DNA from 3 places in the Streptomyces sp. NBC_00554 genome. Region 2 is predicted to be linked to each of the others. Evidence: riboswitches for the same ligand, from Rfam matches in the RefSeq annotation. Region 2 holds a riboswitch; each other region holds the start of a gene.
What was found. Region 2 has a riboswitch for thiamine pyrophosphate ahead of thiC (phosphomethylpyrimidine synthase ThiC). Riboswitches for the same ligand answer to the same signal wherever they lie in the genome.
Positions count from the first base shown of each region.

Region 1: another riboswitch for thiamine pyrophosphate. It lies ahead of OG266_RS12135 (thiamine ABC transporter substrate binding subunit); the one in region 2 lies ahead of thiC (phosphomethylpyrimidine synthase ThiC).
Region 3: another riboswitch for thiamine pyrophosphate. It lies ahead of thiO (glycine oxidase ThiO); the one in region 2 lies ahead of thiC (phosphomethylpyrimidine synthase ThiC).

Region 1 is NZ_CP107799.1:2,811,725-2,819,490, reverse strand. It holds gene rpsB (30S ribosomal protein S2) at 1-233, shown strand, start outside; gene tsf (translation elongation factor Ts) at 329-1,165, shown strand; gene pyrH (UMP kinase) at 1,356-2,126, shown strand; gene frr (ribosome recycling factor) at 2,331-2,888, shown strand; gene OG266_RS12145 (phosphatidate cytidylyltransferase) at 2,888-4,015, shown strand; gene rlmN (23S rRNA (adenine(2503)-C(2))-methyltransferase RlmN) at 4,096-5,202, shown strand; TPP riboswitch at 5,237-5,355, shown strand; gene OG266_RS12135 (thiamine ABC transporter substrate binding subunit) at 5,435-6,514, shown strand; gene OG266_RS12130 (ABC transporter permease) at 6,490-7,766, shown strand, end outside.
Region 2 is NZ_CP107799.1:5,119,801-5,127,566, forward strand. It holds gene OG266_RS22450 (IclR family transcriptional regulator) at 1-680, shown strand, start outside; gene OG266_RS22455 (SsgA family sporulation/cell division regulator) at 780-1,217, shown strand; gene OG266_RS22460 (YibE/F family protein) at 1,341-2,834, opposite strand; TPP riboswitch at 2,906-3,062, shown strand; gene thiC (phosphomethylpyrimidine synthase ThiC) at 3,055-4,857, shown strand; gene OG266_RS22470 (VWA domain-containing protein) at 4,966-6,408, shown strand; gene OG266_RS22475 (hypothetical protein) at 6,503-7,369, opposite strand; gene OG266_RS22480 (metallophosphoesterase) at 7,552-7,766, opposite strand, start outside.
Region 3 is NZ_CP107799.1:7,462,632-7,470,397, reverse strand. It holds gene OG266_RS32905 (NAD(P)/FAD-dependent oxidoreductase) at 1-913, opposite strand, end outside; gene OG266_RS32900 (hypothetical protein) at 1,022-1,426, opposite strand; TPP riboswitch at 1,479-1,592, shown strand; gene thiO (glycine oxidase ThiO) at 1,590-2,813, shown strand; gene thiS (sulfur carrier protein ThiS) at 2,810-3,022, shown strand; gene OG266_RS32885 (thiazole synthase) at 3,026-3,820, shown strand; gene pknB (Stk1 family PASTA domain-containing Ser/Thr kinase) at 4,037-5,992, shown strand; gene OG266_RS32875 (deoxyribonuclease IV) at 6,069-6,935, shown strand; gene OG266_RS32870 (DUF4396 domain-containing protein) at 7,005-7,496, shown strand; gene OG266_RS32865 (sulfite oxidase-like oxidoreductase) at 7,528-7,766, opposite strand, start outside.

The sequences.
Region 1 (7,766 bases), 2.3 Mb from region 2:
AGCCGCTCGCCGCGTGGGAGCGCGACCTGCTCGAGGGCGAGAAGAAGGCCGACGACGCCGAGGCTCCGGCCGCCGAGGTCCAGACCTCCGCCGAGACCGAGAAGGTTGCCGACGCCGAGCAGGCCGAGGTTGTCGCTGAGGCTCCGGTCGCCGAGGCGCCCGCCGCCGAAGCCCCGGTCGCCGAAGCCCCGGTCGCCGACGAGGCCCCCGCCGCGGACGCCGAGCAGGCCTGACCCCTCACCCCTTCGGGTTCTGAACGGCGGGGGCTCACCAAGCCCCCGCCGTTCGGCCCGTAGATCTTCAGACTTCGAGAGAGATTCCAGGAATCATGGCGAACTACACCGCCGCCGACGTCAAGAAGCTCCGTGAGCTCACCGGCGCCGGCATGATGGACTGTAAGAAGGCGCTGGACGAGGCCGACGGCAACGTCGACAAGGCCGTCGAGGCGCTGCGGATCAAGGGCCAGAAGGGCGTCGCCAAGCGCGAGGGCCGCTCCGCCGAGAACGGCGCTGTGGTCTCGATCATCGCCGACGACAACTCCTCCGGTGTCCTGGTCGAGCTGAAGTGCGAGACGGACTTCGTCGCCAAGGGCGAGAAGTTCCAGGCCGTCGCCAACCAGATCGCCGAGCACGTCGTCAAGACCTCCCCGGCCGACCTCGAGGCGCTGCTCGCGTCCGAGATCGAGTCCGGCAAGACGGTTCAGGCGTTCGTCGACGAGGCCAACGCCAACCTGGGCGAGAAGATCGTCCTGGACCGCTTCGCGGACTTCTCCGGCGCCTACGTCGCCTCGTACATGCACCGCACCATGCCCGACCTGCCCCCGCAGATCGGTGTCCTGGTCGAGCTGGACAAGGCCAACGCCGAGCTCGCCCGCGGTGTCGCGCAGCACATCGCCGCCTTCGCGCCGAAGTACCTCTCCAAGGAGGACGTTCCGGCCGAGGTCGTCGAGTCCGAGCGCCGCGTCGCCGAGGAGACCACCCGCGCCGAGGGCAAGCCCGAGGCCGCCCTTCCGAAGATCGTCGAGGGTCGCGTCAACGGCTTCTTCAAGGACGCCACCCTTCTCGGTCAGCCGTACGCGCTGGACCCGAAGAAGTCCGTCCAGAAGGTCCTGGACGAGGCCGGTGTCACCCTGAAGCGCTTCGTGCGCATCAAGGTCGGCATCTGAGTCCGTACCGCGATCGACGCCCGACCCCGCTAGGGTCGACAGCAGTCGTCCGCGTACGTGGGCACGCGCGCGTGCGTGTCGGACGACAGCAGATCTGACGAGGAGGCCATTGCCGAGCATGGGATGCGAACAACACCCCACCGGCAATGGCCTTCTTTGTATGTGTGACACGTAAAGAGGCGAGAGACCCATGACCACCACGCAGGCCGACAAGGGCGAGAAGACCGACGACGGCAAAGGCACGGGACGCTTCATGCTGAAGCTTTCCGGCGAGGCGTTCGCCGGTGGCGGCGGACTGGGCGTCGACCCCGACGTGGTGCACAAGATCGCCCGCGAAATCGCGGCCGTCGTGCGCGGCGGCGCCCAGATCGCGGTCGTCATCGGCGGCGGCAACTTCTTCCGCGGCGCCGAACTCCAGCAGCGCGGCATGGACCGGGCGCGCTCCGACTACATGGGCATGCTCGGCACGGTCATGAACTGCCTGGCCCTCCAGGACTTCCTGGAGAAGGAAGGCATCGACAGCCGTGTCCAGACCGCCATCACCATGGGGCAGGTCGCCGAGCCGTACATCCCGCTGCGCGCCGTACGGCACCTGGAGAAGGGCCGTGTGGTCATCTTCGGCGCCGGTATGGGCATGCCGTACTTCTCCACCGACACCACCGCCGCGCAGCGCGCCCTGGAGATCGACGCCGAGGCCCTGCTGATGGGCAAGAACGGTGTCGACGGGGTCTACGACTCCGACCCGAAGACCAACCCCGAAGCGGTTAAGTTCGACTCGCTCAGCTACGGCGAGGTCATCACCCGCGACCTCAAGGTCGCCGACATGACCGCCATCACGCTGTGCCGGGACAACAAGCTGCCCATCCTGGTCTTCGAGCTTCTGACGGAGGGCAATATCGCGCGGGCCGTCAAGGGTGAGAAGATCGGCACACTCGTGGGTGAACACAGCAGCCGGGCCTGACGGGAACCGACTCCGACAGGGGTCGAACCCGGACCGGGCAAGGACCCTGATCGGGGACGGGCCCCGACCGGGTACGGACCCTGACCGGGGGATGGACAATGTCCTGCCGGTCCGGAACCGTGCAGGAATAAGACGCGACGCAGCCGGCTGCCACCCCTACGAGGAACAGCTGCCGGGCCTACTCAAGACACGCAGGAGCAAGTGGTGATCGAAGAGACCCTCCTCGAGGCCGAGGAGAAGATGGAGAAGGCCGTCGTGGTCGCCAAGGAGGACTTCGCCGCGATCCGCACCGGCCGTGCGCACCCGGCGATGTTCAACAAGATCGTGGCCGACTACTACGGCGCGCTGACGCCGATCAACCAGCTGGCCTCGTTCTCGGTGCCCGAGCCGCGTATGGCGGTGGTGACCCCGTTCGACAAGAGCGCGATGCGCAACATCGAGCAGGCGATCCGCGATTCCGACCTGGGTGTCAACCCGAGCAACGACGGCAACATCATCCGGGTGGTGTTCCCGGAGCTGACCCAGGAGCGCCGCAAGGAGTACATCAAGGTCGCCAAGACCAAGGGTGAGGACGCCAAGATCTCGATCCGCTCCGTCCGCCGCAAGGCGAAGGAGACCATCGACAAGCTGGTCAAGGACGGCGAGGTCGGCGAGGACGAGGGCCGCCGTGCGGAGAAGGAACTCGACGACACCACGGCGAAGTACGCCGCCCAGGTGGACGAGCTCCTCAAGCACAAGGAAGCGGAGCTGCTCGAGGTCTGATGAACGACTCTTCCTGGGGGGCGCCGCCACAAGCCGGGTACTGGGGGCCGTCCGAGCAGGGGCCTGTCCAGGGGGCTGCCCCGGCGGGTCCCACGTACGATGCGTATGACGCGCAGCACACTCGGCCCATGCCCATCGTGCCCGACGTACCCGCACATGGCGGAGACCAGGATGACGACCGGGGGGCCGCTCGGCTGAGCGGTCCCCTGTTCCGCGACGACACACCGGCGACGGCGCCCTACGGGGACTCGTCGCAGAAGCCGCAGGAGCCCATGCCCAGCGCCCCACAGCCCGCCCCCGCACCGCAGAAGAAGAGCGCGGGACGCGACTTGGGCGCGGCCATAGGGGTGGGCGTCGGGCTCGGCGCGGTGATCGTCGCGTCGTTGTTCATCGTCAAAGCCGTGTTCATCGGCGTGATAGCGGTAGCCGTGGTGGTGGGGCTGTGGGAGCTCACGTCACGGCTCCAGGAGCGCAAGGGCATCAAGGCGCCCCTCGTGCCACTGGCGCTCGGCGGTGCCGCGATGGTCGTCTCCGGTTACGTCCGGGGTGCCGAGGGCGCTTGGGTGGCGATGGCGCTCACCGCACTGGCCATCCTGGTCTGGCGTATGACGGAGCCCCCCGAGGGCTACCTGAAGGACGTCACGGCCGGCGTTTTCGCGGCCTTCTACATCCCGTTCCTGGCCACCTTCGTCGCGCTGATGCTCACGGCCGACGACGGCTCCTGGCGGGTGCTCACGTTCCTGCTGCTCGCCGTGGTCAGCGACACCGGCGCGTACGCGATCGGCTGGCGCTTCGGCAAGCACAAGCTCGCGCCGCGCATCAGCCCCGGCAAGACCCGCGAGGGCCTGGTCGGAGCGGTCACCTTCGCGATGGCGGCGGGCGCGCTGTGCATGGAGTTCCTGATCGACGACGGCACCTGGTGGCAGGGCCTGCTCCTCGGCCTCGCGGTCGCGGCCAGCGCCACGCTGGGTGACCTCGGCGAGTCCATGATCAAGCGGGACCTGGGCATCAAGGACATGGGCACGCTGTTGCCGGGCCACGGCGGCATCATGGACCGGCTGGACTCGCTTCTGCCCACGGCTCCGGTCGTGTGGCTGCTGCTGGTGATCTTCGTCGGGTCCGGCTGACCTGCGGTTTTATCGGTTGGGGGCTCGTTGTCCACAGGGCGGCGAGTCCCCCTCCGTATGTCTGCGACACTGGTACAGCCATGCCTAAGCCCGGAGAACTCACATTCGTCGCCCCGCGCGGAGCCAAGAAGCCGCCGCGGCATCTCGCCGATCTCACGCCTGCCGAGCGTAAAGAGGCGGTTGCCGCGATCGGTGAGAAGCCGTTTCGTGCCAAGCAGCTGTCGCAGCACTACTTCGCGCGGTACGCGCACGACCCCGCGGAGTGGACGGACATCCCGGCCGCCTCGCGCGGGAAGCTTCAGGAGGCGTTGCTTCCTGAGCTGATGACGGTCGTGCGGCATCTGTCGACCGACCAGGAGACCACGCGCAAGACGCTGTGGCGGCTCTTCGACGGCACGCTCGTCGAGTCCGTGCTGATGCGGTACCCGGACCGGGTGACCATGTGCATCAGCTCGCAGGCCGGGTGCGGGATGAACTGCCCGTTCTGTGCGACCGGGCAGGCCGGGCTGGACCGGAATCTCTCCACCGGCGAGATCGTGCACCAGATCGTGGACGGTATGCGGGCGCTCAGGGATGGGGAGATCCCGGGCGGTCCGTCGCGGCTCAGCAACATCGTCTTCATGGGCATGGGTGAGCCGCTCGCCAACTACAAGAGGGTGGTCGGCGCGATCCGTGCGCTGACCGACCCCGAGCCCGACGGGCTCGGCCTCTCGCAGCGTGGCATCACCGTGTCGACCGTCGGGCTTGTCCCGGCGATCAACCGGTTCTCCGACGAGGGCTTCAAGTGCCGCCTCGCCATTTCTCTCCACGCGCCGGACGACGAGCTGCGCGACACCCTCGTACCCGTGAACACGCGGTGGCAGGTGCGGGAGGTGCTGGACGCCGGCTGGGAGTACGCGGCCAAGTCGGGGCGCCGGCTCTCCATCGAGTACGCGCTGATCAGGGACATCAACGACCAGGCGTGGCGTGGTGACCGGCTCGGGCGGATGCTCAAGGGCAAGCCCGTGCATGTCAATCTCATCCCGCTGAACCCGACCCCGGGTTCGAAGTGGACCGCCTCGCGGCCCGAGGACGAGAAGGCGTTCGTCGAGGCGATCGCGGCCCACGGGGTGCCGGTCACCGTCCGGGACACCCGTGGTCAGGAGATCGACGGGGCCTGCGGTCAGCTCGCGGCCACCGAGCGGTAACCTGGCTGGGAACAACCGCACAATCCACATCTTCATATTCCGACAGGGGAGCGCCACAGCGCTGAGAGTGCGGTAGCCGGGTCACCGGTGGGCCGCAGACCCTCAGAACCTTGCCCAGGTCATTCTGGGTAGGAAGTTCGGTCAATACTCAAGCTGTTGCGCCCTGCCCGGGAACTCTCAGGGGTTCCCGGGCAGGGCCGCGTCTCTTCCTGGTCATCCCAGGAGGAAATCAGTGAGCAAGAAGAGGACGATCACGGCCGTCGTTGTCGGCCTGGGGCTGGTCACGCTGTCCGCGTGCGGCTCGTCCGGCAGCGGGAGCAGTGACGCTGACTCCAAGACCGTCACCCTCGTCAGTCATGACTCCTTCACCTACTCCAAGGACGTGCTGAGCGCCTTCGAGAAGGAGTCCGGGTACACCGTCAAGGTCCTCAAGGACGGCGACGCCGGGCAGGCCGTCAACAAGGCGATCCTCACCAAGGACAATCCGCAGGGCGACGTCTTCTTCGGCGTCGACAACACCCTGCTGTCCCGCGCGCTCGACAACGGGCTGTTCCAGTCGTACGAGGCCAAGGGCTCGGACCTGATCCTCCCGGAGTACCGGGTCGACGAGGACAAGCACCGGGTCACGCCCATCGACTCGGGTGACATCTGCGTCAACTACGACAAGGCCTACTTCAGCGAGCACAAGCTGACGCCGCCGCAGTCCTTCGACGACCTGATCAAGCCCGAGTACAAGAACCTCCTCGTCACCGAGAACGCCTCCACGTCCTCGCCCGGCCTCGGCTTCCTGCTCGGGACCGCCGCGAAGTACGGCGACGACGGCTGGCAGGACTACTGGACGAAGCTCAAGGCCAACGGCGTCAAGGTCGTCGACGGCTGGGAGCAGGCGTACAACGAGGAGTTCTCCGGCTCGGCCGGGGGCAAGAAGGCCAAGGCGGACCGGCCGCTCGTCGTCTCGTACGCCTCCTCGCCGCCCGCCGAGGTCATCTACGCCGACCCGAAGCCGACGACCGCGCCGACCGGCGTCGCGACCGGCACCTGCTTCCGGCAGGTCGAGTACGCGGGGCTGCTGAGCAACGCGAAGAACACCAAGGGCGGCGAGGCGCTCATCGACTTCCTGATCACGAAGCAGTTCCAGGACGACATGCCGCTGAACATGTTCGTGTACCCGGTGGTGGAGGGCGCGAAGGTGCCGGCCGAGTTCACGGAGTTCGGTCCGCAGGCCAAGGACCCCGAGACCATGGCCCCCGCCAAGATCGCCGACAACCGTGACCAGTGGGTCAAGTCGTGGACCTCGCTCGTACTGAAGTAACGCCCCGGGCGCGTAAGAAGTCCCGTCGGGGAGACGCGGCGCGGTTCGGGCTCATGGCCCTGCCCGTCGCGTTCTTCGGCGTCTTCTTCGCCTACCCGGTCGCGGCGATCGTGGCCCGTGGTCTCAAGGTCGACGGGGTCTGGCAGTTCGGGCGGATCTGGGATGTGCTCGCGCAGTCCGACATCCGGCACGTCCTGTGGTTCACCACTTGGCAGGCGCTCGCGTCGACGGCGCTCACGCTGCTGATCGCGCTCCCCGGCGCGTATGTCTTCGCGCGCTTCGATTTCAGGGGCAAGCAGGTTCTGCGGGCGGTGGTGACCGTGCCGTTCGTGCTGCCGACGGTCGTCGTCGGTACGGCGTTCCTTGCGCTGGTCGGCCGGGGCGGGCTTCTGGACGAGCTGTGGGGCGTACGACTGGACACGACGGTCTGGGCGATCCTGCTCGCGCATGTCTTCTTCAACTACGCGGTCGTCGTCCGCACGGTCGGCGGGCTGTGGTCGCAGCTCGACCCGCGTCAGGAGGAGGCCGCGCGGATGCTCGGCGCCTCCCGACTCGCGGCCTGGCGCAAGGTGACGCTGCCGGCCCTGAGCCCGGCCGTGGCCGCCGCCGCGCTGATGGTCTTCCTCTTCACCTTCACCTCCTTCGGTGTCGTGCAGATCCTCGGCGGTCCCACCTTCTCGACCCTCGAAGTCGAGATCTACCGGCAGACCTCGGAGATCTTCGACCTCTCCACGGCGGCGGTGCTGACGATCATCCAGTTCGTGGCGGTGGGCGCGATCCTCGCCGTGCACGCCCGGACCGTACGGCGTCGGGAGACCGCTCTGCGTCTGGTGTCCCCGGAGGTGACCGCACGCAGGCCGCGCGGGGTCGGGCAGTGGGCGCTGCTCGCCGGTGTGCTCGCGAGCATCGCCGTGCTGCTCGTGCTGCCGCTCGGCGTGCTGGTCCAACGGTCCCTGGACGCGCCCGACTTCGGGTACTACAGGGCACTGACCTCCGACGACAGCGGCATCTTCCTAGTTGCGCCGATCGAGGCGATCGGCAACTCGCTGCAGTACGCGCTCGCCGCCACCGCCATCGCCGTACTCATCGGCGGTCTGGCGGCCGCCGCCCTCACCCTGCGTGCGGGCCGGCTCGTGCGCGGCTTCGACGCGCTGCTGATGCTGCCGCTGGGTGTGTCGGCGGTGACCGTCGGGTTCGGGTTCCTGATCGCGCTCGACGAACCGCCGCTGAATCTCAGGAGCAGTTGGATCCT
Region 2 (7,766 bases):
ACGGAGCGCCCGCCAAACAACTGGCCCGGGAGGCAGGACTCGCGCTGCCGACGGCGTACCACCTGCTGCGCACTCTGGCCCACGAGGGCTATCTACGCCGCGAGAAGGGGCTGTTCTTCCTCGGCGAGGCCGCCGAGCGGTTGAGCAGCAGCGGGGCCCAGCAGAAACGTCGCAGCACGATGAGCGACGCGCTCGCACACTGGCGCGATTCGATCGGTGTACCGGTGTACTACGCGACGTACCGCGACGGCGAGATCGAGATCATGTGCGTCGCCGACAGCCCGGGCAATCCCGCGGTCGAGGAGTGGGCCGACTTCCGTGAGACCGCGCACGCCCACGCGATCGGACAGTGCCTGTTGTCACAGCTGGACGAGAAGGCCCGCAGGGATCACCTCGACCGCTATCCAGTGCAGTCGATCACCCCGTACACGGTGCGCGACAGCGACAGCCTGTTGCGGCGCCTGGAGCGCGTCGGCCGGATGGAGCCCGTGATCGAACGGCAGGAGTACGCGCTGGGCACGGTCTGCGCCGCGATTCCCATCACGGCCGGCACCACCGCGTCGACCATGGCCATCTCCGTACCGTCGCACCAGGCCGACCGACTGCTCCCCGCCGCGCGCCGGTTGCAGGGCGAAATCGGCAGGCTGCTAGGGACACTCGCCATCTCTATCAGTATCTGAAAACTCACTCCTTGTGATCTGCCGTGTACGTTGAGCAAGATTTCAGCAGTGTCAGGGGGACTATTCCTGGCCAGTCGACGGCAAACGGCGGGGTAGGCGATGCGCGAGTCGGTGCAGGCAGAGGTCATGATGAGCTTCCTCGTGTCGGAGGAGCTTTCCTTCCGCATTCCGGTGGAGCTGCGATACGAGACCTGTGATCCGTATGCCGTGCGGCTGACCTTTCATTTGCCCGGTGACGCGCCCGTGACCTGGGCGTTCGGGCGGGAGTTGCTGGTCGACGGCGTGGGCCGGCCGTGTGGCGACGGTGATGTGCACATCGCGCCCGCCGACCCGGACGCGTTCGGTGAGGTGCTGATCCGGCTTCAAGTGGGCGGCGATCACGCGCTGTTCCGGTCCGGGGCGGCGCCGCTCGTGGCGTTCCTCGACCGTACGGACAAGCTCGTGCCGCTCGGGCAGGAGCGTTCCCTCGCGGACTTCGACACACATCTCGACGAGGCGCTGGACCGCATCCTGGCGGAGGAGCAGAGCGCGGGCTGAAGCGCCTTCGATGCCCCCATGTGGAGTAACGCTTCCTCAAGTGGTCACGGTCTCGGCCACCGGAACTCGGCACCAGGGGACGGGCCACTGGACGGAGCCAAGTGGCCGGAGGGCCGGGCGACTTCAGTGCTTGCGGCGGCGACCCTTCCCGCCCCGTACCGGCGTCCTGGCCCCCACCGGCTCAGCAGGGGCGGTGGGAGCCTCCGGTCGGCCGGCCGGAGCCCCGGGGCGGTCGGCCGAGACCACCAGGGCGGCCAGCAGGGTGGTGACCGGTACCGCGGCGACCAGGCCGATCGAGCCGACCAGCGTGCGCACGATCTCCTCGGCGACCAGTTCGCTGTTGGCGACCGTGCCCACGCTGCTCTCCGCGATCGAGAAGAGCAGCAGCAGCGGCAGCGCCGCGCCCGCGTACGCCAGGACGAGCGTGTTGACGACCGACGCGATGTGGTCGCGGCCGATGCGGATGCCCGCGCGGTACAGCCCGCGCCAGCCCATCGAAGGGTTCGCCTCGTGCAGTTCCCAGACCGCGGAGGTCTGCGTCACCGTCACGTCGTCGAGCACACCGAGCGAACCGATGATGATGCCCGCGAGCAGCAGACCGCTCATGTCGATGGACGGATAAAGGCCGTGGATCAGACCGGTGTTGTCGTCGGTGTTCCCGGTGAGTGACGCCCAGTCGATGAACCCGGAGCCGAGCAGCCCGATCAGCAGCAGCGAGAGCAGCGTGCCGATCACCGCCACCGAGGTCCGCGCCGACAGCCCATGGCACATGTAGAGCGCGATCAGCATGATGGCACTGGATCCGACGACCGCCACGACCAGCGGGTTCGAGCCCTGCAGGATCGCGGGCAGGATGAAGAGCGTCAGGATCATGAAGCTGACGGCCAGCGCGATCAGCGCCATGACGCCGCGCATCCGCCCCACGACCACGACGACCAGCGCGAAGATCCCGGCGAGCACCGTCATCGGGATCCTGCGGTTCACATCGGTGACCGAGTACTGCAAGTCCTTGGGCGCGGAGGGCTCGTACGCGACCACGACCTTCTGGCCCTCGTGCAACTGGCGTGACTGGTCCGGCTGGACGATCTCGGTGAACGTACGGCCCTTGTCGTCGCCGGTGTCGACCCGGATCGTCGCCTTCTTGCAGTCGCCCGTCGCCTGCTGCTGCGCGGAGGAGCCCTCGGCGGTGGACGTGTCGCCGGTCGGCGTCTCCCCCGAGGCGTTCACGGAATCGCAGTCCACCTTGTCGACCTTGGTGACCGTCGCCTGCTGGGTCTGCCGGTCGAAACCGACACCGGTGCGCTCGTGCCCCGGGGCGCCGCCCGGCCAGAGCACCACGAGACCCACGACGACCGCGGCGGCGAAGGGGATCAGCACCGCGCCGATGACCTTGCGCAGATGCTTGGAGACGGGAGCGGCGGGGCCATGGCTGTGACTGTGCGAGTGTCCGTGGCCGTCGCCCGGTCCGTGCCCGCCACCGGATCCCTGCCCGCCGCCCGGCCTTTGACCGTCGCCGGGTCCTCCGCCACCGCCCGGACCGTGTCCGTGGCCGTCGCCAGGACCATGTCCGTGGGGCGGCTCGGACGGCGGAATCGGGGGCTGCTGCATCGTGGTCACCGACCGATCATCGCAAGAACGGACAGGGCCCACTGTTCAGCGCGCCCGATGTGACGCTAGCGTGGAGGCACCTTTGCACACGCGGGAGCTCGGAGCACCGGGCTGAGAGGGCGCTGACCTTCGTCGTAGCGATGTTTCACATGAAACATCGGCAGACGGAAGCCGCTGCGTCGACCGCCGAACCTGTTACCGGGTAATGCCGGCGTAGGGAGTAGGTCTCATGACCAACAAGGACGCACGCACGCCTGCCTCCAGCCAGACGGACGGGGTTTCCGCACCGTCCCAGAACGGCGAGGCCGGGCAGTCCATCGGCTGGCACAAGGCGTATGTCGGGGGTTCGCGCCCCGACCTGCGGGTGCCGGTCCGTCAGGTGCACCTCACCAACGGGCAGTCCGTCACGCTGTACGACACCTCCGGCCCGTACACCGATCCGACCGTCGACACCGATGTGCGCCGGGGTCTGGCGCCGCTGCGCGAGAACTGGATCATCGCCCGCGGCGACACCGAGGAGTACGCGGGGCGCCCGCTCCGCCCCGAGGACGACGGGATCAAGCACACCTCACCGCGCGGAGGTCTCCGCAACCTCGACGCGGTCTTCCCGGGGCGGCCGCGCCAGCCGCGCCGGGGCCGCTCCGGACTGGCTGTGACGCAGCTCGCGTACGCCCGTCGCGGCGAGATCACGCCCGAGATGGAGTTCGTGGCGGTCCGCGAGAACGTGGACGCCGAGGTCGTACGCGAGGAGATCGCCGCCGGTCGCGCGGTGCTGCCCGTGAACGTCAACCACCCGGAGATCGAGCCGATGATCATCGGCAAGCGGTTCCTGGTGAAGGTCAACGCCAACATCGGCAACTCCGCGGTGACCTCCTCGATCGAGGAGGAGGTGGACAAGATGACCTGGGCTACGAAGTGGGGTGCCGACACGGTCATGGACCTGTCCACCGGCCGTAACATCCACACCACCCGCGAGTGGGTGCTGCGCAACTCCCCCGTCCCCATCGGCACGGTTCCGCTCTACCAGGCGTTGGAGAAGGTGGACGGCCGCGCCGAGGAGCTGACCTGGGACATCTACAAGGACACGGTCATCGAGCAGGCCGAGCAGGGCGTGGACTACATGACGGTCCACGCGGGCGTGCGCCTGCCGTTCGTGCCGCTGACCGCGAACCGCAAGACCGGCATCGTCTCGCGCGGCGGCTCGATCATGGCGGCCTGGTGCCTGGCGCACCACCAGGAGAGCTTCCTCTACGAGAACTTCGAGGAGCTCTGCGAGATCCTCGCGGCGTACGACGTCACCTACTCGCTCGGCGACGGGCTGCGGCCCGGGTCGATCGCGGACGCCAACGACGCGGCGCAGTTCGCGGAGTTGAGGACGCTCGGGGAACTCAACACGATCGCGAAGCGTTTCAATGTTCAGACCATGATCGAAGGCCCGGGACATGTCCCGATGCACAAGATCAAGGAGAACATCGACCTTCAGCAGGAGATCTGTGATGAAGCTCCGTTCTATACGCTCGGCCCGCTGACGACGGACGTCGCGCCTGCGTACGACCACATCACCTCCGGCATCGGTGCCGCGATGATCGCCTGGTGGGGCACGGCCATGCTCTGCTACGTCACGCCCAAGGAGCACCTGGGCCTGCCCAACCGTGACGACGTCAAGACCGGCGTCATCACCTACAAGATCGCCGCCCACGCAGCCGACCTCGCCAAGGGGCACCCAGGTGCGCAGGTATGGGACGACGCGTTGTCCGACGCCCGCTTCGAGTTCCGCTGGGAGGACCAGTTCAACCTGGCCCTCGACCCGGACACGGCACGGGAGTTCCACGACGAGACACTGCCGGCCGAGCCGGCCAAGACGGCCCACTTCTGCTCCATGTGCGGGCCGAAGTTCTGCTCCATGAAGATCTCGCACGACATCCGACGCGAGCACGGAGGCACGCAGACGGAGATCGAGGAGGGTATGGCTCAGAAGTCCAAGGAGTTCGCCGCCGCGGGCAATCGGGTCTATCTGCCGTTGGCGGACTGAGGCCGCGCGTACGAGGGGTGTGGTGGCCGGGGTCGTCCGATGCGCGGAGTTGTGCGCGTATGTGTATCGGACGGCTCCGGTGCCGGGTTCTCTCGGCAGACTGGGCGCATGACATCCACATCCATGAGCAAGGGTGCCAATCTTCCTGTCGAGGCCGGGGCCGTACACGTGGTGCTCGGCTGGTCCGGGGGGTCCGGTGCGCCGGACGCCGATGCCTCCGCGCTGCTGCTCGGTGCGGGTGGACGGGTGCGGGACGACGGGGACTTCGTCTTCTACAACCAGCCGCAGCACGCCTCCCGTGCCGTACGTCATCTCGGGAAGCGGCAGGACGCCGGGGCCACGACGGACACGGTCGAGGTCGACCTGCGTGCCCTGGAGCCGGACATCGAGAGGGTCGTCCTGTGCGCCTCGGCCGACGGGGGCACCTTCGGTGAGCTGTCCGGGCTGACGCTGAGGCTGCTCGACGCCGGGACGCGGGACGAGCTCGCGTACTTCGAGATGGAGGCCACGACGGAGACGGCGTTCATCGGTGGTGAGTTGTATCTGCGGGGCGGTCGGTGGAAGTTCCGTGCGGTCGGACAGGGGTATGCGTCCGGACTCGCGGGCCTGGCCACCGACTTCGGGATCAGTGTGGATGAGGAGCCGGAGGCCGCCGTAGCCTCGCCGACCGTCGCCCCGGCGGCCGCTGCGACTCCCACTGCAAGGGCTACGCCGCCGGCCGCTCCCACGCCCACGCCTGCGCCAACGCCCTCAGCCCCCGCACCCCCTCCGCAGAGCAGCCCTCGCCTCACCAAGGGCGAGGAGCAGCTGCCCCTGGACATGCGCAAGCGGCTCTCCCTGCGCAAGGAGCAGGTGGCGGTCAGTCTGAAGAAGCACGGTGCGGCGGGGGTCAGGGCGCGCGTCATTCTGGTCCTCGACGCCTCCGGATCCATGTCAGGGCTGTACTACAAGGGCGTCGTCGCAGACGTGGTGGAGCGGATGGTCGCGGTCGCCGCGGAGTTGGACGACGACGGGGTGATGCAGGCATGGACGTTCGCGTCCCACCCCGCCCGGCTGCCGGATCTGAGCCCGGGGGAACTGCCGGAGTGGCTGGAGCTTCATGTCCGGGTCGGTGAACTGACCCTGTTCCGGCGGAGCAAGAAGCCACGCAAGGGTCTGCGGCCGGGGCAGGTGGACATGCGGGCGGTCGGCATCCAGAACGAGGAGCAGAGGGTGATCGCCGAGGTCCGTGCGTACGTCCGCGAGCACCCGGCCGCCGATCCCACCCTGGTGCTGTTCTTCTCCGACGGCGGTGTCTACCGGAACAAGGAGATCGAGAAGGAGCTGCGGGAGGCGGTGGAGGAGCCGGTCTTCTGGCAGTTCGTGGGCTTGGGCCGGTCCAACTACGGCGTGCTGGAGCGGTTCGACGAGCTGCCGGGCAGGCGCGTCGACAACGTGGGATTCTTCGCCGTCGACGACATCGCCGGCCTTCCGGACCCGGAGTTGTACGACCGGCTGCTGTCCCAGTTCCCGGCCTGGGTGACCGCGGCACGACAGCTGGGCATCGTCTGACCCGCGTACGAGCGGCCAGGGCCGGGCCCGCGCCGGTGCGGCGCGGGCCCGGTTCTCCGTCACGCGACCGTCCCCGGATGTCGGCGTACCGGGGTCACTCCGGCTGGTGTTCAGGCCCTCCGAAGTCCGGGCTCGAGAAGTCCGGGCTGGAGTAGCTGGGCCGTGGGCCTGCCGCCGGGCCGCCGTCGGGGCTGCTGAACCCCGGCCGGTTGTAGCCGAGTTGCGGCATGCGGCTGATCGGCGTGGGCGACGTACGGCCCATTGCCGCCGCGCCCGGATCCGCGAGTGCCTCCCTGAGGAACGGCAGGATGCCGCGCGCCAGCAGGGCATCGCGCCAGGCTTCCCTGGCCCGGGCGACCTGTTCGTCGAGCTCGCCGCGCGCTCCGGCCTGGAGCGAGGACGAGCCGTTGCGCAGTGCCGTGAGAAGCAGTCCGACCGCGGCGACCAGAATCGCGACCGCCGTGACCGCGCCGAAGACCCACCCGGTGGTCAGGAGGGTCTTGGCGAACGCCGGCTCGGGGTCGAGCATCTTCAGGATGTACCCCACGAGCAGGAAGATCGCCGCGGCTGTGCCGGCGAGGACGGGGGCGAGCACCGCGACGACGGCGATGGCGCCCGCTCCGGCTGTCTCGGTGACCTCCCCCACGGTGGCGGCGAGCCCCATCGCGCTCGAGCCCGGCTCCGCGGAGCCGGCCTCCTCGCGAACGGGCGGGGTGGTCGGCGCCGGATGGCGCAGTTCCTCACGGACCTTCACGTAGTGCTGGTACTCGGCCGTCGCGGCCGCCGTGATGAGCGCGGTGGCGTTGAGTGCCATGGTGCGCAGTTGTTCCGGGTTGAGCCGCTGGCCGACAGCGGCGAGTTCCGGGCGGTGTGGTGCGGAGCGCAGCGCCTCATCGAGGATCCGCTCGTATTCCTGGCGGTCCTCGCTCAGCAGGTGCTGCGGAACGCTGTTCATCTGCATCCCCCGATGCTCCGTAGGGCTGATGGCTCGCACGCTGACGAGCCGTTGGGCAGAAACGGAGGGGAGCCTGCTACGGATAGTCCGATGGTAGAGCGGTGACGGCACGCCGTGACAGGGGGTTTCCAGAAATTGCCCCCTGGCCAGCGCAGTCCTCCGTGGGGGGACGCCTGCCCGTTGAACCCTCAGTTATCCAATGGCAGTTGCTGGACCAGCAGTTTTCCGGCCATGGTCACGCCGCCGTCCATCGCGATGGCCAGTCCGTCGGCGTAGAGATGCGGACCTTCGACGATGGGGCCCGTACTGTCTTCGCCGTCCTCCGAGCCCACTTCGCCGAGCAGGTACGGGATGGGGCTGTGGCCATGGACGATGCGCGTGCCGCCGTATGCGTCAAGGAGGG
Region 3 (7,766 bases), 2.3 Mb from region 2:
ACCAGAAGTACGGGACGGGGTCGTACGCGACGGGGGATTCGCCGATGATGTTCGCCGCCACCGTGCGCGGGCCCTGGAGGGCGTTGTCCCAGTGGTGGACCAGAAGGCGGTCCTCGTACCGGCCCGAAGGGAAGGAAGCGCAGTCGCCGACCGCGTAGACGTCCGGAGCGGAGGTGCGCAGATGGTCGTCGGCCACGACCTCGCGGTGGGCGCCGAGCTCGATGCCCGAGCCGCTGAGCCAGGCGGTGGCGGGGCGCGCGCCGATGCCGACGACCACGGCGTCCGCGGGCACCCGGGAGCCGTCGTCCAGGACCACCGCGCCGGGCTCGATGCGCTCCACGCGCGCGTGCGTGCGCAATTCGGCCCCGCTGTCCGCGTACCAGGCGGCCATCGGCTCGGCGACCTCGGCGGGCAACGCCCCGGCGAGCGGCCGGTCGGCGGCCTCGACGACGGTCACCACGCACCCCGCGTCACGCGCCGCCGTGGCGAACTCTGCGCCGATCCAGCCCGCCCCGACCACCACGATGTCGTGCTGCTGGGCGAGCACCGGACGCAGCCGCTCGGCGTCGTCCAGGGTGCGCAGCAGATGGACCCCGGGGACGCCCTCCGCGCCCGGCAGCCGGATCGGTTCGGCGCCGGTCGCGACGACCAGGACGTCGTAGGGCACCGGGCCCGTGGCGGTGTCCAGCTCATGGTCCTCGGGGCGGACGCCGAGCGCCTCGCGGCCGAGCTGCAGTTCGATGCCCAGTGCCTCGAAGTCGATGTCGAAGGCGGAGCCCTCGGCCTTGCCGAGCAGCACGGCCTTGGACAGCGGTGGCCGGTCGTACGGCTGGTGCGGTTCCGCCCCGATCAGCGTCACACCGCCGTCGAAGCCCTGTTCTCGCAGGGCGACCGCGGTCTGCACGCCCGCCATGCCGGCGCCCACGACGACGACCTGCCGTACCGTCCGTTCCTGAACCCGCGTCTTCTCGGTCACCTGATCACCATAGACAGCTGACGATTTGTCAGTCAGCGGGCGTGCTCAGTGACCTGTTCCACATCGCCCGTCCTGACCTGCGCCGCTCGTCCCGGCCTCGTCCACGTCGCTCGGCCCGACCTCTTCCACGACGCTCGTCCCACTGCCTCGCTGCGACTCCCACTCCCAGGTCTCCTCCAGCCGCACGCGCCCGTCGGGCAGCTCCGCCACGCGGGACACGCAATGCCCCGAGGAGGTGCTGCCGTCGCGCTTCAACTGCACGTACCGGAAGTCGAGACGGTCACCCTCGCGGGTACCCAGGAGATGCCCGCGTACGACATCGCCGCCCGCGTAGTCGGCCCAGATCTCGCCGTTCCGCTCGTGGTAGGTGAACCGGGTGCGGGTACCCACCTGACCTGGTGCCTGGTCGGCAACCGGGGACAGGACGAGGCCGTCGAGCGAACGGGCCATGGACGCGGGCTCCCTTACTGAGACATACCGCAGCGGGCTAGGCTGGCCAACGTAAAGCACTCGCGGGAGTCCGGACGCACCGGGCTGAGAGGGAGGCTGGGACGGCCTCCGACCGTACGAACCTGATCCGGGTCATGCCGGCGAAGGGAGGGGCTGGACGCCCATGTCGCGTACACCGTCAGACACATCCCAGACATCAGACGCATCTCTCGCATCTCTTGCATTCCAGTCTTCGGGCACCTCGGACGTCCTTGTCATCGGGGGCGGAATCATCGGTCTTGTGACGGCCTGGCGGGCCGCGCAGCGCGGGTTCACTACCGCGCTCCTGGACCCCGAGCCCGGCGGTGGCGCCGCGCAGGTCGCGGCCGGAATGCTCGCCGCCGTCACGGAACTGCACTACGGCGAGCAGACCCTGCTGGGCCTCAACCTCGCCTCCGCGGACCGCTACCCGGACTTCGTCGCCGAGCTCACCGAGGCGACGGGCCAGGACCTCGGCTACCGCCGGTGCGGCACCCTGGCCGTCGCACTCGACGCCGACGACCGCGCCCACCTGCGTGAACTGCACGCCCTGCAACGTCAGTCGGGGCTCGACTCGGAGTGGCTCAGCGGGCGTGAGTGCCGCCGCCTCGAACCGATGCTCGCGCCCGGCGTACGCGGCGGACTGCGGGTCGACGGCGACCACCAGGTCGATCCGCGCCGGCTCGCCAAGGCCCTGGTCACGGCGTGCGAGCGGGCCGGAGTGGTGTTCCACCGGACGTGGGCCGAGCGCCTGACCGTCGTACGGGACCGGGCCGCCGGAGTCGTCACCGCCGACGGCACGGAGCTGTCGGCGGAGCAGGTGGTCCTCGCCGCGGGCAGCCTCAGCGGGCGCCTCGCGGGCGTTCCCGAAGCCGTACTGCCACCCGTGCGCCCGGTGAAGGGGCAGGTGCTGCGGCTGACCGTGCCGAAGCCGTACGCGCCCTTCCTGAGCCGGACCGTGCGTGCCGTCGTCCGCGGCAGCCATGTCTATCTCGTGCCGCGTGAGAACGGCGAGCTCGTCGTGGGCGCGACCAACGAGGAGCTGGGCTGGGACACGACGGTGACCGCGGGCGGCGTGTACGAGCTGCTGCGCGACGCCCATGAGCTGGTCCCCGGGATCACCGAGCTGCCGCTCACCGAGACGCGCGCCGGACTGCGCCCCGGCTCGCCGGACAACGCGCCGCTGCTCGGCCCCACCGAACTCGACGGGCTCCTGCTGGCGACCGGGCACTACCGCAACGGCGTCCTGCTGACCCCCGTCACCGGTGACGCGCTGGCGCATGCCCTGGCCACCGGCGAACTCCCGGAAGTGGCACGCCCCTTCACCCCCAAGCGCTTCAGCCCGGCCCTCACGGAGCAGCCCGCATGAACCTCCTCGTCAGCGTCTTCGTCAACGGAGAGCGGCAGCGGATCGCCGCGGGAACCGCTCTCGACACGCTCGTCGCGGCGCTCACCCCGGCCCCGTCCGGCGTCGCCGCCGCGCTCAACGAAACCGTCGTCCCGCGCGGGCAGTGGTCGTCCACCTCCCTCTCCGAGGGAGACCGCGTCGAAGTCCTCACCGCCGTCCAAGGAGGCTGACCCATGGCCGACGATCCCTTTGTCCTCGGTGGTACATCCTTCTCGTCCCGTCTGATCATGGGTACGGGGGGTGCGCCCAGCCTCGACGTCCTGGAGCGCTCGCTCGTCGCCTCCGGCACGGAGCTGACGACGGTCGCGATGCGGCGCGTAAACGCTTCCGTGCACGGTTCGGTGCTGTCCGTGCTCGACCGGCTCGGCATCCGGGTGCTGCCGAACACGGCGGGGTGCTTCACCGCCGGGGAGGCCGTACTGACCGCCCGTCTCGCGCGGGAGGCTCTCGGCACCGACGTGATCAAGCTGGAGGTCATCGCCGACGAGCGCACCCTGCTGCCCGATCCGATCGAACTGCTCGACGCGGCGGAGACGCTGGTGGACGACGGGTTCACCGTGCTGCCTTACACGAACGACGACCCGGTTCTCGCGCGGAAGCTGGAAGACGTCGGCTGCGCCGCGATCATGCCGTTGGGCTCGCCCATCGGATCCGGGCTCGGGATCCGCAATCCGCACAACTTCCAGCTGATCGTGGAGCACGCGCGCGTGCCGGTCATTCTGGACGCGGGGGCCGGTACGGCGTCCGATGCCGCGCTCGCGATGGAGCTGGGGTGTGCGGGTGTGATGCTCGCCTCGGCCGTGACCCGGGCGCAGGAGCCCGTGCTCATGGCCGAGGGCATGCGGCATGCGGTGGAGGCGGGGCGGCTCGCCTATCGCGCGGGGCGGATTCCTCGGCGGTACCTCGCCGAGGCGTCGTCTCCTGCGGAGGGGCTGGCTCGGCTGGATCCGGAGCGGCCTGCCTTCTGACTGCCGTCCGTGGTTGCTGCCTCAGGACTTCCCCGCCCGCGCACCGCCCGTTTCCAGTCCGTTGGAAGGTGCGGGTCTCCTGTGGGGGTCCCGCGCCGTCGGCGGCTGCCGCGTGGTTCTCCGTCCTGCGACGTGCGTCACAGGTCGGCTTCAGTACAGCCCCGGTATCGGCTGAACGGGTGGGGGCTGACAGTGGCGGCTCGTACACTCACCTGCGTGGATACGACCCTTCAGGACCCGCTTGTCGGGCAGCTGCTCGACGGCCGCTATCGCGTCGACGCGCGGATCGCGGTCGGCGGGATGGCCACGGTCTACCGGGCCCTGGACACCCGCCTCGACCGCGTGCTCGCCCTCAAGGTGATGCACCCGGCGCTGGCCGCCGACGGCTCGTTCGTGGAGCGGTTCATCCGCGAGGCCAAGTCGGTGGCCCGGCTCGCACACCCCAATGTGGTGCAGGTCTTCGACCAGGGGACGGACGGGTCGTACGTCTATCTGGCCATGGAGTACGTCGCCGGGTGCACCCTGCGTGACGTGCTGCGCGAGCGCGGAGCCCTCCAGCCGAGGGCCGCGCTGGACATCCTGGAGCCGGTGCTCGCCGCGCTCGGCGCCGCGCACCGCGCCGGCTTCGTGCACCGCGACATGAAGCCGGAGAACGTCCTCATAGGGGATGACGGCCGGGTCAAGGTGGCGGACTTCGGGCTCGTACGGGCCGTGGACACCGTCACGAACACGACGGGAGCCGTCCTCGGCACCGTTTCGTATCTCGCCCCCGAGCAGATCGAGCACGGCACCGCCGACGCCCGCGTCGACGTGTATGCCTGCGGAATCGTCCTCTACGAGATGCTGACCGGCGACAAGCCGCACTCCGGGGACTCCCCCGCCCAGGTGTTCTACCAGCACCTCCACGCGGACGTACCGCCGCCGTCGGCCGCCGTGCCGGGGCTGGCGTACCAGCTCGACGAGCTGGTCACCTCCGCGACCGCGCGCAACCCCGCAGTGCGCCCGCACGACGCGGTGGCGCTGCTGGGACAGGTCCTCGAGGCGCGGGCAGGGCTCAGCGCCGAGCAGCTCGACGCCGTACCGCCGCAGGCACTCGCCACGGGGCACCACAACGCCGAGGACCGTACGAGTGTGATCCCGCGCTCGCTGTCCGTGCCGCGCCCGCTGCCGGTGAACGAGCCCGCCGAGTACGCCGATGCCGCCGTGCTCAACCCGACCAGCCGGTTCGAGCGGACCAGCCAGTTCGCGTCCGAGCCGGGCCCGCCCTCGCGACGTGCCCCGGGCGGCTCCCGGCGCGGAATGCTCGCGATCGTCACGGCGCTCCTGCTGGTGCTCGGTGTCGGCGCGGGCGTCTGGTACATCAACTCCGGCCAGTTCACCAAGGTCCCGGCGGTCCTGGCGGTCACCGAGGCGGAGGCCAAGGACCGGCTGGCGGACGCCGGGCTCGACACCGGGCAGGTCGAGCACGCGTACAGCGACACCGTGGAGCGCGGCACCGTCATCAGCAGCGACCCGGACGTCGGCGCCAAGATCCGTGACAACGACTCGGTGAACCTGACCATCTCCGACGGCCCGGAGACGGTGAAGGTGCCCGACCTCCAGGGCTCCACTCTGGCGAAGGCGAAGGCCGCGCTGGAGGACGGCGGCCTGGCGGCGGGCCTGGTCACCCGGGAGTTCAGCGACGACGTGCCCAACGGCTCTGTGATCGGTACGGACCCGGAGGCGGGCACCGAGCGCCACGCGGGCTCGGCCATCGCGATCACCGTCAGCAAGGGCAGCCCGGTGGAGGTGGCCGACGTCACGGGAGCGTCGGTCGAGGACGCCACCGCCGAGCTGGAGGAGGCGGGTCTGAAGGTGAAGATCGCCTCCGCGCAGGTCAATTCGGAGTTCGACAAGGGTCTGGTCGCCGAGCAGTCCCCCGGCGCGGGCAATGAGGCCGCCGAGGGCGACACCGTGACGCTGACGATCTCCAAGGGTCCCGAGATGGTCGAGGTCCCGGACGTCGTGGGCGACAGCGTGGACGACGCGAAGCAGACGCTGGAGGACGCCGGGTTCCAGGTCGACGAGGACCGCGGCCTGCTCAACCTCTTCGGGAACACGGTCAAGAGCCAGTCGGTGGACGGCGGTGACACGGCGCCCAAGGGGTCGACGATCACCATCGAGATCGACTGAGCCGCAGCAAGCCGACCACCAATGACCACGAGGTCCGCCGACAGGGCGGGAGCGCGCGCGTGACACCCTGGCGGGTGTGACCAGCAAGCAACTCCGCAACCCCGTCGGCGGCCATGTCCCCGTGGCCGGCGGCCTCAACTCCGTCGGCCTGAGCTACGCCCGTGAGCTCAAGGCCGAGACCGTCCAGGTATTCGTGGCCAACCCGCGCGGCTGGGCGACGCCCGTCGGAAACCCCCGCCAGGACGAGGAGTTCCGCGCGGCCTGCGCCGCCGAATCGATCCCGGCGTACGTCCATGCCCCGTATCTGATCAACTTCGGCTCGCACACCGAGGCGACGGTCGAGAAGTCCGTGGAGTCACTGCGGCACTCGCTGCGCAGGGGCCGGGAGATCGGCGCGCTGGGCGTGGTCGTGCACACGGGGAGCGCCACCGGGGGCAGGGAGCGTTCCGTGGCCCTCGCGCAGGTGCGCGAACACCTGCTGCCGCTGCTCGACGAGCTGACCCACGACGACGACCCGTTCCTGCTCCTGGAGTCGACCGCAGGTCAGGGCGCCTCCCTCTGTTCCCGCACCTGGGACTTCGGGCCGTACTTCGAGGCGCTCGACGCCCATCCGAAGCTGGGTGTCTGCCTCGACACCTGCCACATCTACGCGGCGGGCCACGATCTGACCGGTCCGAGCGGGATGCACCAGACCCTGGACCTGCTGGTGGACACGGTCGGCGAGGGCCGGCTCAAGCTGATCCACGCCAACGACTCCAAGGATGTGGTCGGCGCCCACAAGGACCGCCACGAGAACATTGGCTCCGGCCACATCGGCGAGGACCCGTTCCGCGCGCTGATGACCCACCCGGCCACCGAGGGCGTACCCCTGATCATCGAGACGCCGGGCGGCAAGGAGGGGCACGCCGGGGACATCGAGCGCCTGAAGAAACTCCGGGAGTAAGGAATACCCCCGGGGGGTATGTAGTTGTTGCTCGCGACAGGAACCGCTACCTGACTCCGGGGGCTTCTCATGCAGCACGACGCGCACACCGGGCACACGCACGAAGGCCACGCCCATGGCATCGGCAAGGTCACCTGGTCCACGGCCGCCCAGGCGACCCTGCACTGCCTCACCGGCTGCGCCATCGGTGAGGTGCTCGGCATGGTGATCGGGACCGCGTTCGGCTGGGGCAATGTGCCGACGCTGATCCTGGCGATCGTCCTGGCGTTCGTCTTCGGCTACTCGTTCACGCTGCGGAGCGTGCTCAAGGCCGGCGTCGACTTCCGGACGGCGTTCCGGGTCGCGCTCGCCGCGGACACCCTGTCGATCGCGGTGATGGAGCTGATCGACAACGGCGTGATCGCCTTCTGGCCGGGCGCGATGGACGCCGGACTCTCGGACGCGTCCTTCTGGTGGGTCCTGGCCCTCGCGCTGGCCGCCGCCTTCGTGATCACCCTGCCCGTGAACAAGTGGATGATCGGCCGCGGCAAGGGCCATGCGGTGGTGCACCAGTACCACTGACCAGCGCAGAAAGCAGGAGTAAGGGCAGGACTCAGAGCTCGGGGCCGTCCCCGGGCTCCTCCTGGTACGAGTAACGCTGCTCGCGCCACGGGTCGCCGACGTTGTGGTACCCGCGCTCCTCCCAGAAGCCGCGGCGGTCCGCCGTCATGTACTCGACGCCGCGCACCCACTTGGGGCCCTTCCAGGCGTAGAGCTGAGGCACGACGAGGCGGAGCGGGAAGCCGTGCTCCGCCGTCAGCAGTTCGCCGTCCTTGTGGGTGGCGAAGATCG